Regions from separate parts of the Anaerostipes sp. PC18 genome, predicted to be linked through region 1. Evidence: predicted binding sites of a transcription regulator. Region 1 holds the regulator's gene; the other holds the start of a gene.
The links. Region 1 encodes Rex, which represses fermentation and respiration genes when NADH is low (regulators of the CRP and FNR family bind a similar motif). Its sites were predicted from a motif close to ATTGTTAANTANTTAACAAT; they were not measured.
Positions count from the first base shown of each region.

Region 1 (6,019 bases):
GCGATCATGCCGCTTAACACGTCTCCGCTCCCCCCTGTGGCCATTCCGTTGTTGCCGCTGCTGTTATAATAAACGGGCCGGTCGGCTGACACTACGAGCGTCGCCGCATCCTTCAGCACAGCAGTGCCGCGGAATCTGTCCGAAAGCCTCTGCCCCGCATCCGTCAAACTTTCTTTCACCTGCTCTGCGGATATTTCAAGAAGCCTTGCAGCTTCCAGGAGATGCGGTGTGAGAACACACCCTGCCGGATAATCGATCTCCATTCCATAACGGCTGACCGTATTCAGGCCGTCGGCATCCAGCAAAAGAGGTTTCTTTCCACACTGTAAAACCTCTTCCAATAATTCTTTGGTCCGCTCTGAGACTCCCATTCCAGGTCCGAATAAGATACAGTCACACCATTCAAGGGCTTTTTTTACATTCTCATATGTTCCGAACAGTACTTCCGGAAGCATAGACTGCAGAATCGGACGGTTGGCTTCACAGGAAATCACCTTTACCAGTCCGCTGCCCATGCGCAGAGCACTCTTTGCCGAAAAAAAAGCAGCCCCTGACATCGTCTCATTTCCTGCTATGATCAGGACTTTTCCGTAGGTGCCCTTGTGAGAATCCGCAAAACGGCCCGGAAGCCTCTTTAGATCTTCCCTGTCGTATGTGAATCCCCCTGCATGCTTCTTTAAAACGGAATCAAAGAAACCTATCTTTTCTACATACAGCCGTCCCGCATATTCTCTTCCCGGATAGAGCAGATGTCCTGCCTTGGGCCCGCCGAACGTCACCGTAGCGTCTGCCCTGACGGCGCATCCAAGGACTTTCCCCGTATCCCCGCTGATGCCGGAGGGAATATCGACCGACATGACTCTGGCTCTGCTTTCATTGATCCTCTCCACAACGGTCCGATATATCCCCGCTATCTCCCTGGAAAGGCCTACGCCGAACATTCCTTCCAAAATCCAGTCATAGCCGTTATAATCTATTTCTTTTTTTTGCTCATACCCAAGACGGGTAAGGATATCATACTGCGTCTTTAAATCTCCGGATGCCTTGGACAGCTCCCCCACGACTGTGAAATCCACAGAATATCCTTCCTCCAGAAGGATTCTGGCCGCAGCCAGCGCATCTCCCCCGTTATTTCCGCATCCTGCCACAGAAAGTATCCTGTCACTTTTTCTGACCGTTTCCATGAGCCTTCGGGCAATTTTTTCGCTGGCCCGCTCCATCAGCACAAGACCCGGCATTCCGATCTGCTGTATGGTCTCTTTATCAACATCCTGCATTTCCTGATTTTTCAAAACATATTTCATAGACACTCTCCTATGACAAAAGCCTGTGCCAGCCCCCCTGTGTTCGTAACCGACACATGAAATTTCGTAATCTGCATATCCGATGCCAGCTTTTCGGCTCTGCCTGTCAGTTTCACATAAGGCGCTCCTTTTGAATCCCGGAACACTCCGATCTCATAGGGCTCCAATCCGAAGAAGCCGGTTCCAAATACTTTGGAAACGGCTTCTTTAACTGCAAAATTACCAGCAAGAGTCGTACTGTTTAAACCTGCGTATGCCAGTTCCTCTTCTGAAAAAATCCGGCTTAGGCGGTTCTTTCTCTCCACCATCTTCTGTACCCGCCCGATTTCTATCAGGTCAGTTCCTATACCGACAATCATGGCGTTCCTCCCGTCTTTACTCCGCGCCCTCGCCGTCTTCCCTGCTGTGAATATTGTAAGTCAGCGTCATGAGACTTTCTGCCAGATGGACATTCTCCACGGTCACACTGTCTGGCAGCGTGAGATCCACAGGAGCAAAGTTCCAAAATCCTTTGATGCCCCAGGACACAAGATCTTTGGCAATCTTCGGCGCCTGGTCCTGCGGAAGCGTGAGGGCTGCGATCTTGATCTCATGATTCTTTATAAACTCTTCCATATCGTCAATATCGTGCACTTCTACTCCGTGCACCGTGATGCCGATCAGCTTCGGATTTACATCGAACAGTGCGATCACCTGAAAACCAATGCTGTTATTGTTGAAATCCTGATAATTGGCCAATGCCTGCCCCAGATTTCCGGCACCGACAATGATCATCTGATTGCTCTTGTCAAGCCCCAGGATCTTGCCGATCTCCACGTAAAGGTTTTCTACATTGTAACCGTATCCCTGCTGCCCGAAACCTCCAAAGTTATTCAGGTCCTGTCGGATCTGGGATGCAGTTACTTTCATTCTCTCGCTCAGCTCTTTGGATGAGATCCTCGTAATATTTTTTGCTTTCAAAGCCCCCAAATAACGGTAATATCTAGGTAATCTCTTTATAACTGCCGGTGATATATTCTTATCCATTGATGACATTATTACCCTCCCACTTATTTTATTAACTACTCAAATTAAATAAATTATATAAGATTGTCTAATAACTGTCAAACTTTTCGGTGCGTTTTTTCAGAAATTATGTTATGCTTAAAAAGAATTTTTACAGCTTAGAAATTTTGAAGGAGTGCACTATGGTTTTATCTTGTCAGAATATACATAAAACATTTGTCGACCAGGAAGTCCTGAAAGGAATTTCCTTTCATATCAATGAGAAGGACCGGCTCGCCGTCATCGGCTTAAACGGCGCCGGAAAGTCCACCCTGCTCAAGATCATCATGGATCAGATGACACCCGACGAAGGGGAGATCCACAAAAAGAAGGACGCCGATATCGGCTATCTCGCACAGCATCAGGACCATACTTCTTCCCGCACCATTTATGAAGAGCTTTTGACCATAAAACAAGATGTGATCGAACTGGACAAAAAACTCCGCTCTCTGGAGCATATGATGAAGCATTTAAGCGGCGCAGAGCTCGAAGAAAAGATGGAGGAATACACCAGGACCACTCATTTATTTGAACAGAAAAACGGTTTTGCCTATGAAAGTGAGATCGCAGGAATCTTAAAAGGACTCGGGTTTAAAGAGGAAGACTTTCAAAAAATGATTGAGACACTGTCCGGAGGACAAAAGACAAGGGTAGCTCTCGGAAAACTTCTGCTGATGAAGCCCGAGATTCTTCTCCTGGATGAGCCTACCAATCATCTGGATGTTGAGTCAATCCAATGGCTGGAAAACTATTTAAGCCACTATGAGGGCGCTGTCATCCTGGTCTCCCATGACCGGTATTTCCTGGACAAGATCGTCAACAAGGTGATGGAGATCGAGGCGGGGCATGCGATGCTCTTTGACGGCAACTACACTTCTTTTATTAAGAAAAGGGATCAGGTAAAGGCGATCCGCTTAAAGGAGTACGAAAACCAGCAGCAGGAGATCCGGCACCAGAAGGCGGTCATCGAAAAACTAAAGCAGTTTAACCGGGAAAAATCCATCCGCCGGGCCGAGAGCCGTGAAAAGATGCTGAACAAAATTGATGTCATCGAAAAGCCTGTGGAGATCGACGGGAAAATGCGCTTTGCTATCGAACCGTCGGTTGTCAGCGGAAACGATGTCTTAACGGTGGAACATCTGGAAAAAAGTTTCGGGCCGCATACGCTGTTTTCCGATATAAATTTTGAAATATTCCGCGGCGAGCGCGTGGCATTGATCGGCGCCAATGGAACCGGAAAGACTACGATGTTGAAAATCATCTGCAAACAAATGCCTAAAAACAAAGGACTGATCAGGCTCGGTTCCCAAGTATCCATCGGATATTACGACCAGGCACAGGACAACCTGCATCCGGATAAGACAATCTTCGAGGAGATATCTGATTCCTTTCCGGAACTGACCAACACAAAAATCAGAAATACACTGGCCGCTTTCCTTTTTAAGGGAGAAGATGTATTTAAACTTGTTTCTTCCTTAAGCGGTGGGGAAAAGGGGCGGGTATCTCTTGCGAAACTTATGTTATCCCATGCCAATTTCCTGATTCTTGACGAGCCTACCAACCACTTGGACATTCACTCCAAGGAAATCCTGGAATCCGCCCTGACCCAATACACAGGCACGGTTCTTTACGTATCCCATGACCGGTATTTCATAAACAAAACGGCTACAAGAATTCTTGAACTCTCTCCGAAAGACGGTCTTCACTCTTATCCGGGTGACTACCAGCACTATCTTTTAGAAAAGGAAAAGGAAGGCACGAAAGAGGTACAGGATGCTGAAACTGAGTCTGTATCCGATACGAAGCTGATCTGGCAGAAGCAAAAGGAGAAAGACGCAAAACGGCGGAAAAGAGAAAACCGCCTGAAAAAAATAGAACAGGAAATCGAGGAACTGGAGGCGGAAAACACAAAACTTGACGAAGAAATGTGCCTGCCGGAGAACGCAGTCAATACAAAGAAACTGCTGGAACTCTCCACTGCCAAAGCCCGGAATGAGGAACATCTGGAAACCCTTTATGAAGAATGGGAGACCTTGTCAGAAGAAACCGAGTGAAAATGCCATGGTATTTTTACAAATATTTGTTATAATAGACTAAGTACCATTTTTAGGAGGTAACAAGATGAAATTAATATCGTTTGCTGTGCCATGCTATAATTCCCAGGAATATATGAGACACTGCATAGATACATTGTTGACCGGAGGTGACAAAGTTGAGATCCTCATCATCGACGATGGTTCCACGGACAATACCGGCATGATCGCCGATGAATATGAAAACAAATATCCCGGTATCTGCCGGGCGATCCATCAAAAGAACAAAGGCCACGGCGGTGCGGTAAACACTGGTATCGCTCATGCCAAAGGGATTTATTTTAAGGTCGTGGACAGTGATGACTGGGTCAGCGAACATGCTTATGAAGAAATCTTCAATCAATTAGAGACATTTTACCGTCAGGGAACCATCATAGACATGTTTATGTCCAACTATGTCTATGAGAAACAGGGTGTAAAGAGAAAAACCGTGATTCATTACCGCCATACGATCCCGGTTGAACAGATTTTTACATGGGACGATGTAAAGCGTTTTCCTCTGAGCCAGTACATTCTCATGCACTCCGTCATTTACCGTACTTCTCTTCTCCATGAGTGCCGCCTGTGCCTGCCGGAACATACTTTTTATGTAGACAACCTTTACGTTTTCAAACCGCTTCCATATGTGAAGACCATTTACTATCTGGATGTAAATTTTTACCGCTACTTCATCGGAAGGGACGACCAGTCTGTCAACGAAGCCAATATGATCAAACGGATCGACCAGCAGTTTTTTGTCACCAAAGCCATGATCGATTATATGAGCAGCTTTGAACTGGTGAACAAGCCGTTATACCGCTACATGAAACACTATCTGAGTATCATCATGACTGTGTCATCTGTCATTGCCATCAAATCCGGCATACCGGAGCATCTTCAGATGAAAAAAGAACTCTGGAAGTACCTGAAATCAAAAAATACAAAACTGTACCGCCAGATCCGGGGCTCTCTTGTTGGAAATGCAGTCAATCTCCCGGGCTATGGAGGCCGGAAAGTTGTCATCGCAGCTTACAAAGCAGCCCGGAAGTTCATTGGATTTAATTAAACGGACATGTCTGCCGGCGCAGACATCCCCAATCAGATCAGATAAAAATGACATTGGAAACAATAAAACCAATGTCATTTTTTATTCCATAAGAAAATTATAATGTGAAATCCAAAACCCTCCACTATATCACCATACTTCTGATCTGTGTTATTCTAAAGCTATGAATGGAGGTTTTTTCATGAAAACTTATAAAACATCTGAGGTTGCAAAACTCATAGGAATTCATCCCAATACCGTCCGGCTGTACGAAAAAGCGGGACTGATCCCAAAACCGGAGCGGCAGAACAATGGATACCGCATTTTTACCGATCTCCATATCGAACAGTTCCGACTGGCCCGTCTGGCTTTTCAAATGGAGGTACTGCAAAACGGGCTGAGGAAAAAGGCTGTCCAGATCGTAAAAACAGCGGCATCCTGTGATTTTTCCAAGGCTCTGGTACTGGCAGAAGAATACCTGGCACAGATCAGAAAGGAACACGCCAATGCCGAAGAGGCAGTTGAAATTGTAACAGAGATTTTAGCCGGAGAAT
Region 1 is NZ_CP121164.1:1,973,772-1,979,790, forward strand. It holds gene P8F77_RS10795 (NAD(P)H-hydrate dehydratase) at 1-1,304, opposite strand, end outside; gene acpS (holo-ACP synthase) at 1,301-1,663, opposite strand; gene P8F77_RS10805 (redox-sensing transcriptional repressor Rex) at 1,680-2,339, opposite strand; gene abc-f (ribosomal protection-like ABC-F family protein) at 2,492-4,402, shown strand; gene P8F77_RS10815 (glycosyltransferase family 2 protein) at 4,470-5,486, shown strand; gene P8F77_RS10820 (MerR family transcriptional regulator) at 5,668-6,019, shown strand, end outside.

Region 2 (6,019 bases), 330 kb from region 1:
CTTATAAAGCCCTTCTACTCTGGCTTTCTTTGTCCTCGGTCCGATCGGCACAGGCTGGCCGCCGCCGGTAATGCAGCCTCTCTTGCAAGCCATGACTTCCACAAAGTCGTAGTATATTTCTCCCGCCTCTATTTTATCCAGTACCTCGGAGGCACATTTGAGGCCGTTTACCACTGCGATCTTTACGTCCCTGTCTCCCAGCTTGACGGAAGCTTCCTTAATCCCGTCCACGCCCCGGACACCGGTAAAGCTGATGGCCTCCAGATCTTCTGCCCGGTCGCTGTTCATCAGGCGGCGCAGGACGGCCTCTGTCACTCCTCCGGTCACGCCGAAGATTGCTCCGGCTCCGGAGGAGATTCCAAACGGCATATCCAAAGCCTCCGGCTCTACCTGAGAAAGGTCAATCCCTGACTCCTGAATCATGCGGGATGCCTCGGTCGTTGTCAGAACATAATCTACATTTTGTTCCCCTTCATTGAAATGTTCCGGCCTCGTGATCTCTGCTTTTTTTGCGGTACACGGCATGATGGATACGACCACTGTTTTCCTTGAGTCGCCTGCCTCATCCATTCGTGCCTCTTCTTTGATCAGCGCTCCGAACATTTCCTGAGGAGAACGGCACGTTGAAATTTTTTTCCTGAACTGTGGATACCTGTTCTCACAGAACTTCACCCATGCTGGACAGCAGGAGGTGAATAACGGAAGGTTATCTCCGGATTCAAGCCGTTCTACCAGTTCCTTGGATTCTTCCATGACCGTTAAGTCTGCGCCGAAGTTTGTATCATAGACTTCATCGAATCCGATCCTTCTAAGGGCGGCCACAAGACGCCCCAGTACATTTTCTCCTTTCGGGATTCCGAACTTGTCTCCCACGGCTACGCGCACGGCAGGAGCAATCTGGACAACGACCCGTATTTTCGGATCAGACAGCGCCTCCCAAACTCTTTCAATGTCCTGCTTGATCGTAATGGCTCCGGTAGGACAGACTGCACGGCACTGTCCGCATCCCACACAGTCCGTTTGTGCCAGGTCTTTGTTAAAAGCCGTTGTCACCTGCATTTTTGATCCGCGGAATGCGAAGTCCAGGATTCCCATGCCCTGAATTTCATCGCAGGTCCTCACGCAGTCTCCGCATAGGATACATTTGTTAGGGTCCCGGATGATACATTCGGAAGACAGATCCTTCGGTAGCTGCTTTTTATTGTTCTCAAAGCGCACCTCCTTGATTCCCAGCCGTCTGGATAATTTCTGCAGGACACAGACACCGTTTTTCGTACAGGTAGTACAGTCTCTGCAGTGGGAGGCCAGCAAAAGTTCAATAATCATTTTTCTGTGATGCTTAAGCCTCGGTGTATTTGTATAGATCACCATTTTGTCTCTTGGTGTCTCAGAGCAGGATGCAAAGATCCTACCCCGGTCATCTTCCACCACACACATCCGGCATGCGCCGTATGTGGAAAGTTCGGAATGATAGCAGAATGTAGGAAGATCGATCCCGGATTTGCGGATGACAGACAAAACATTTTTTTCATCTGTGAACTCTACTCTTCTGTTATTGATTGTCATATAACTCATGTTCTTCTCCTCCTACCCTTCAATATGGATCGCACCAAACGCACAGGCACTCTCACATGCACCGCACTTAATGCATTTATTATTGTCAATTACATACGGTTCTTTGATCCGTCCGCTGATGGCGTCTGCCGGACAGTTCCTTGCACACTTGGAACATCCTTTGCAGCGTTCCGGGCTGATGATAAATCTTCTCAGGGCACTGCAGTTATGAGAAGCACACTTCTTGTCGACCACATGTTCCACATACTCATCGCGGAACAGCTTAAGGGTACTCATGACAGGGAGGGCAGCACTTTTTCCCAATCCGCAGAGTGCCGTCTCTGTGATCGTCGTGGCTAGCTCCTCCAGAAGGTCCAGATCTTCAGGCTTTCCTTTTCCCTCCACGATCCGCTCAAGAATCTCCAGCATCCGCTTGGTTCCTTCTCTGCACGGGACACATTTTCCGCAGCTTTCATTCTGGGTAAAATTCATGAAGAACCGTGCCACTTCCACCATACAGGTGCTGTCATCCATAACAACAAGGCCTCCGGACCCGATCATGGCACCCATCTTTTTCAGGGAGTCAAAGTCCAGATTCACATCCAGGTGCGGTGTGATGAGGCATCCGCCGGACGGTCCTCCGATCTGTACCGCCTTGAATTCTCCGTCTCCCTTGATTCCTCCTCCGATATCATAGATCACTTCCCGGAGCGTCGTTCCCATAGGCACCTCGATCAGGCCTGTGTGATTGACACTGCCTGTCAGGGCAAACGCCTTGGTTCCGGGGCTTTTCTCAGGGCCGATCCCTTTAAACCACTGGGCGCCTTCTGTGATGATCATCGGAACATTAGCGAACGTCTCTACATTGTTCAGCACCGTCGGTTTTCCAAACAGGCCCTGTTCTACGGTTCTCGGCGGTTTTACCCGGGGCATCCCCCGGCTGCCCTCGATGGATGCCGTCAGTGCGCTTCCCTCTCCGCACACGAAAGCGCCTGCTCCTTTATTGATATGTAAATGGAAAGAAAAATCAGTTCCCAGAATATGTTCTCCCAGAAGTCCGCATTCTTCCGCCTGTTCTATTGCCCGTTTCAGACGGCTGATTGCCAGGGGGTATTCCGCCCGCACATAAATATATCCTTCCCGGGCGCCTACCGCATAGGCGGCGATCATGATTCCTTCGATCATCTTGTGGGGATCTCCCTCCATGATGCTTCGGTCCATAAATGCACCCGGGTCCCCCTCGTCTCCGTTACATACGACATAGCGGATTTTCTCTTTCTGTCCGGCTACCTGGGACCACTTATACCCTGTTGGGAAACCTCCGCCTCCCCGGCCTCTCAGATTCGACTCTGATATTTCGCTGACCACCTCTTCCGGCTTCATGTCAAACAGTGCTTTTTCCAGAGCCTCGTATCCGCCGATGGATAAATACTCCTCTATATGTTCTGCGTCAATATGCCCGCAGTTTTTTAATACGTTTCTCGTCTGTTTTTTATAAAAGGGAATCTCTTCCTGCCTCTGATATTCAATTCCATCCCTCTTGAATAACAGATGCCTGATCGGTTCTCCCTTTTCAATCGTCCTGTGAAAAATCTCCTCACAGTCTTCAAGCTTCACCTTTGTATATAGGATTCCCTGAGGCTCGATCCTCATCAGAGGCCCCATCTCGCAGAAGCCATGGCATCCGCTTTTTTTCACTCCGATCTCACCGTCTCCGTGTGCAATCTCCGGTCCGAAATGGACTTCTACGTCAGGATGTTCCCCCACTAACTCACACATCCTGTCATAGATGGCGCCTGACCCGCCGGAAAGACAGCCTGTACCTGCACAGATCAGGACCCGGCATTTGCTTTTGTTCATCTGCTCCCTGGAAGTTTGACGGATCTGTTCAAGAACTTCTCTGTTTTCAATTTTTTTCATCATTTAAGCTCCTCTCAGTTCACGGATCAGTTCAGCAGCAGCATCCGGGGTCATCGCCGGATAGACTTTGTCATTGACGGTGAGGACTGGTGCAAGCCCGCAGGCACCAAGACAGGAAACGGTCTCCAGCGTGAACATCATATCATCAGTGGTCGCTTTCTCCTCTGAGAGCCCCAACTCACTGTAAAGACGTTCCAAAATGGAGACTGATTTGCGGACATGACAGGCTGTCCCGTTGCAGACTTTAATGATATATTTTCCTTTTGGTTCAAAAGAAAAGTTTTCATAAAAGGTCGCAACACTGTACGCCTTGGCTTCGTCAATGGACAGCTTTGATGCCACATAACTTAAAAGCTCCGGCGGAAGATAGCGATATTCTGCCTGAATATCCTGGATGATCGGGATCAAAGCAGCCTGCGTAAGCCCGTGAGATGCTATGATCTCATCTGTTTTGTCATAGTAGGCCTGGTTTAACATGAAATACCTCCTTCACATTGTGCATTTTGGTTAAAATTTTATCAATCACCGTTAATTATATGTCAATTTTGACTGATTATCAATAAAATAAGTATAAAACTTTTCACCAAACCGCAGAAAGTCCCACAGTGATAAAAGACAGCAGTCTTTTTCACTGTGGGACTTTCTTTCATTATTTTTTACATCGCCAGTTTAAATATTTCTACAATATCTTCTGTACTTAAGCGGCGCACCCAGCCGATGCTTCCGTCCTCATGGACAACGCGTACACGTTTCGCCATGCGCTCCATCACTTCTTCATCTAAATCCTCAACTCCGGGAACATCCCTTAATTTTGTCGGAACACCGAGGCTTAAGAAGAACATTTGTCCATGTTGTCTTTATACACATATTTCATCCATGCAGGAGTGATCACCGCAAGTCCTGCTCCGTGAGTTACGCTCTGATATTCGCCGGATAATTCATGCTCGATGAAATGGGATGCCCAGTCTCCGGTTCTTCCCATACCGGTCAGACCATTGTGCGAAAGAGTCGATGCCACCATGATGCTGGCTCTTGCCTCATAGTTCTCAGGATCTTTCATGAGAATCCGTCCGCAGTCCATACATGTGTGGAAAATAGCCTCACATAAATAGTCCGTCAGTATGTCATTTTCCTTTTCAGGAGTAAAATATCTCTCAAATGAGTGAGACATGATGTCAATGATGCCGCATGCCGTCTGAAATGGAGGCAGGGTCATCATAAGTTCCGGATTTTCAATGGCAAATCTGGCACGGTTGATGTCATTGTCACAGAACCGTTTTAAATTTTCGTCTGCTTTTGTGATAACACAACTGTTAGACGCCTCACTTCCTGTTGCGGCAATAGTAAGAATGACACCTAAAGGAGTACTCTTCGTTGGCACATCGTGAGGTACCCCGGATTCTTGTCAAAGCACGCTCTATATGAACATAAAGGCTTTCTTTTAATTCTTTGTCCCGGATCAGCTGAAGTCCCATGCGGTCTTCCACATATTCAATGAATGTATGGATTTTGGAATCCAGAATACTGTTTTTAACTGTATAGACTCTCGATGCATCCCCTTCTCTCCTCAGCCATTGATAGAGAGTGGCTTCATCTGCATGATTCAGAAGAATATTGATCATCAGCGCATTCTTTGCGATTTCACCAACCGTCACATAACCCTTGCTGTTCAGAATCACTTCTATTATTTCTTTAATCCGATTCGACATCTGCATAGTTCTTACCTCAAAAACATTTTAACACATACTATTCAAAGATCACATCTATATCATGATCAAAACAAAAAGTATCAAATTCTTCCGGCAGGGGACGGTCGGTGATCAATACGTCGATCTCCGCCAGATCAAATACTTTTATATAATATTTACAATTTATTTTTGTATGGTCTGCTAATAAAATGGTTTTTTTTGCCTGCTGATGATATACCCTGGTGATCTCCGCATCCTCTAAATATAAGTTTGTCAGCCCCTGTGAAACATCCAGGCCGCCCATCGACATAAAGCAGATGTCTGCATAGCGGGATCTCACATAATTACAGGCATCTGCACCGTAGACTGCATCATTGAAAATATCATATCTTCCGCATACAACCTCTACATTTATGTTTGATGATTTTGCCAATTCCTTTGCTGTGGCAAAGCCATGTGTCATGACATTCAGCTTTTTATCCCGCTTGATATATTGAGCCAGATAAAAACAGGAACTGCTGGCATCCATAAAAACAGAGTCCCCGTTTTGTACAAACTGTGACGCAAGCCTCGCGATATATTTTTTCTCCTGTATATTTTCATCGTGGCGGAATGCCTGTGGGTATTGTGTCTGCTGCCTGCTTACATAAGAGGCGCCGCCCCGGTTTCGCTTCAGCAGCCCCTTCTTATCCAGCAACGTCAAGTCTCTGCGGATCGTCGGCTCACTGACATACAAAAGTTTTGTCAGTTCTTTGACTGAAATATAATTTCGCTCTTTTACTAACTGGATAATTTTCCTTTCACGGTCTTCAAAACTCATAAGATTCCTCCTTATTACTGTCAATTATACAAAAAAT
Region 2 is NZ_CP121164.1:1,639,049-1,645,067, reverse strand. It holds gene P8F77_RS08905 ([FeFe] hydrogenase, group A) at 1-1,575, opposite strand, end outside; gene nuoF (NADH-quinone oxidoreductase subunit NuoF) at 1,588-3,477, opposite strand; gene P8F77_RS08895 (NAD(P)H-dependent oxidoreductase subunit E) at 3,478-3,951, opposite strand; gene P8F77_RS08890 (hypothetical protein) at 4,131-4,316, opposite strand; gene P8F77_RS08885 (iron-containing alcohol dehydrogenase) at 4,304-4,855, opposite strand; gene P8F77_RS08880 (hypothetical protein) at 4,797-5,189, opposite strand; gene P8F77_RS08875 (DeoR/GlpR family DNA-binding transcription regulator) at 5,221-5,982, opposite strand.
Region 2: a site for Rex is predicted at 3,978-3,997, ahead of P8F77_RS08895 (NAD(P)H-dependent oxidoreductase subunit E). Genes of this name have one in related genera too.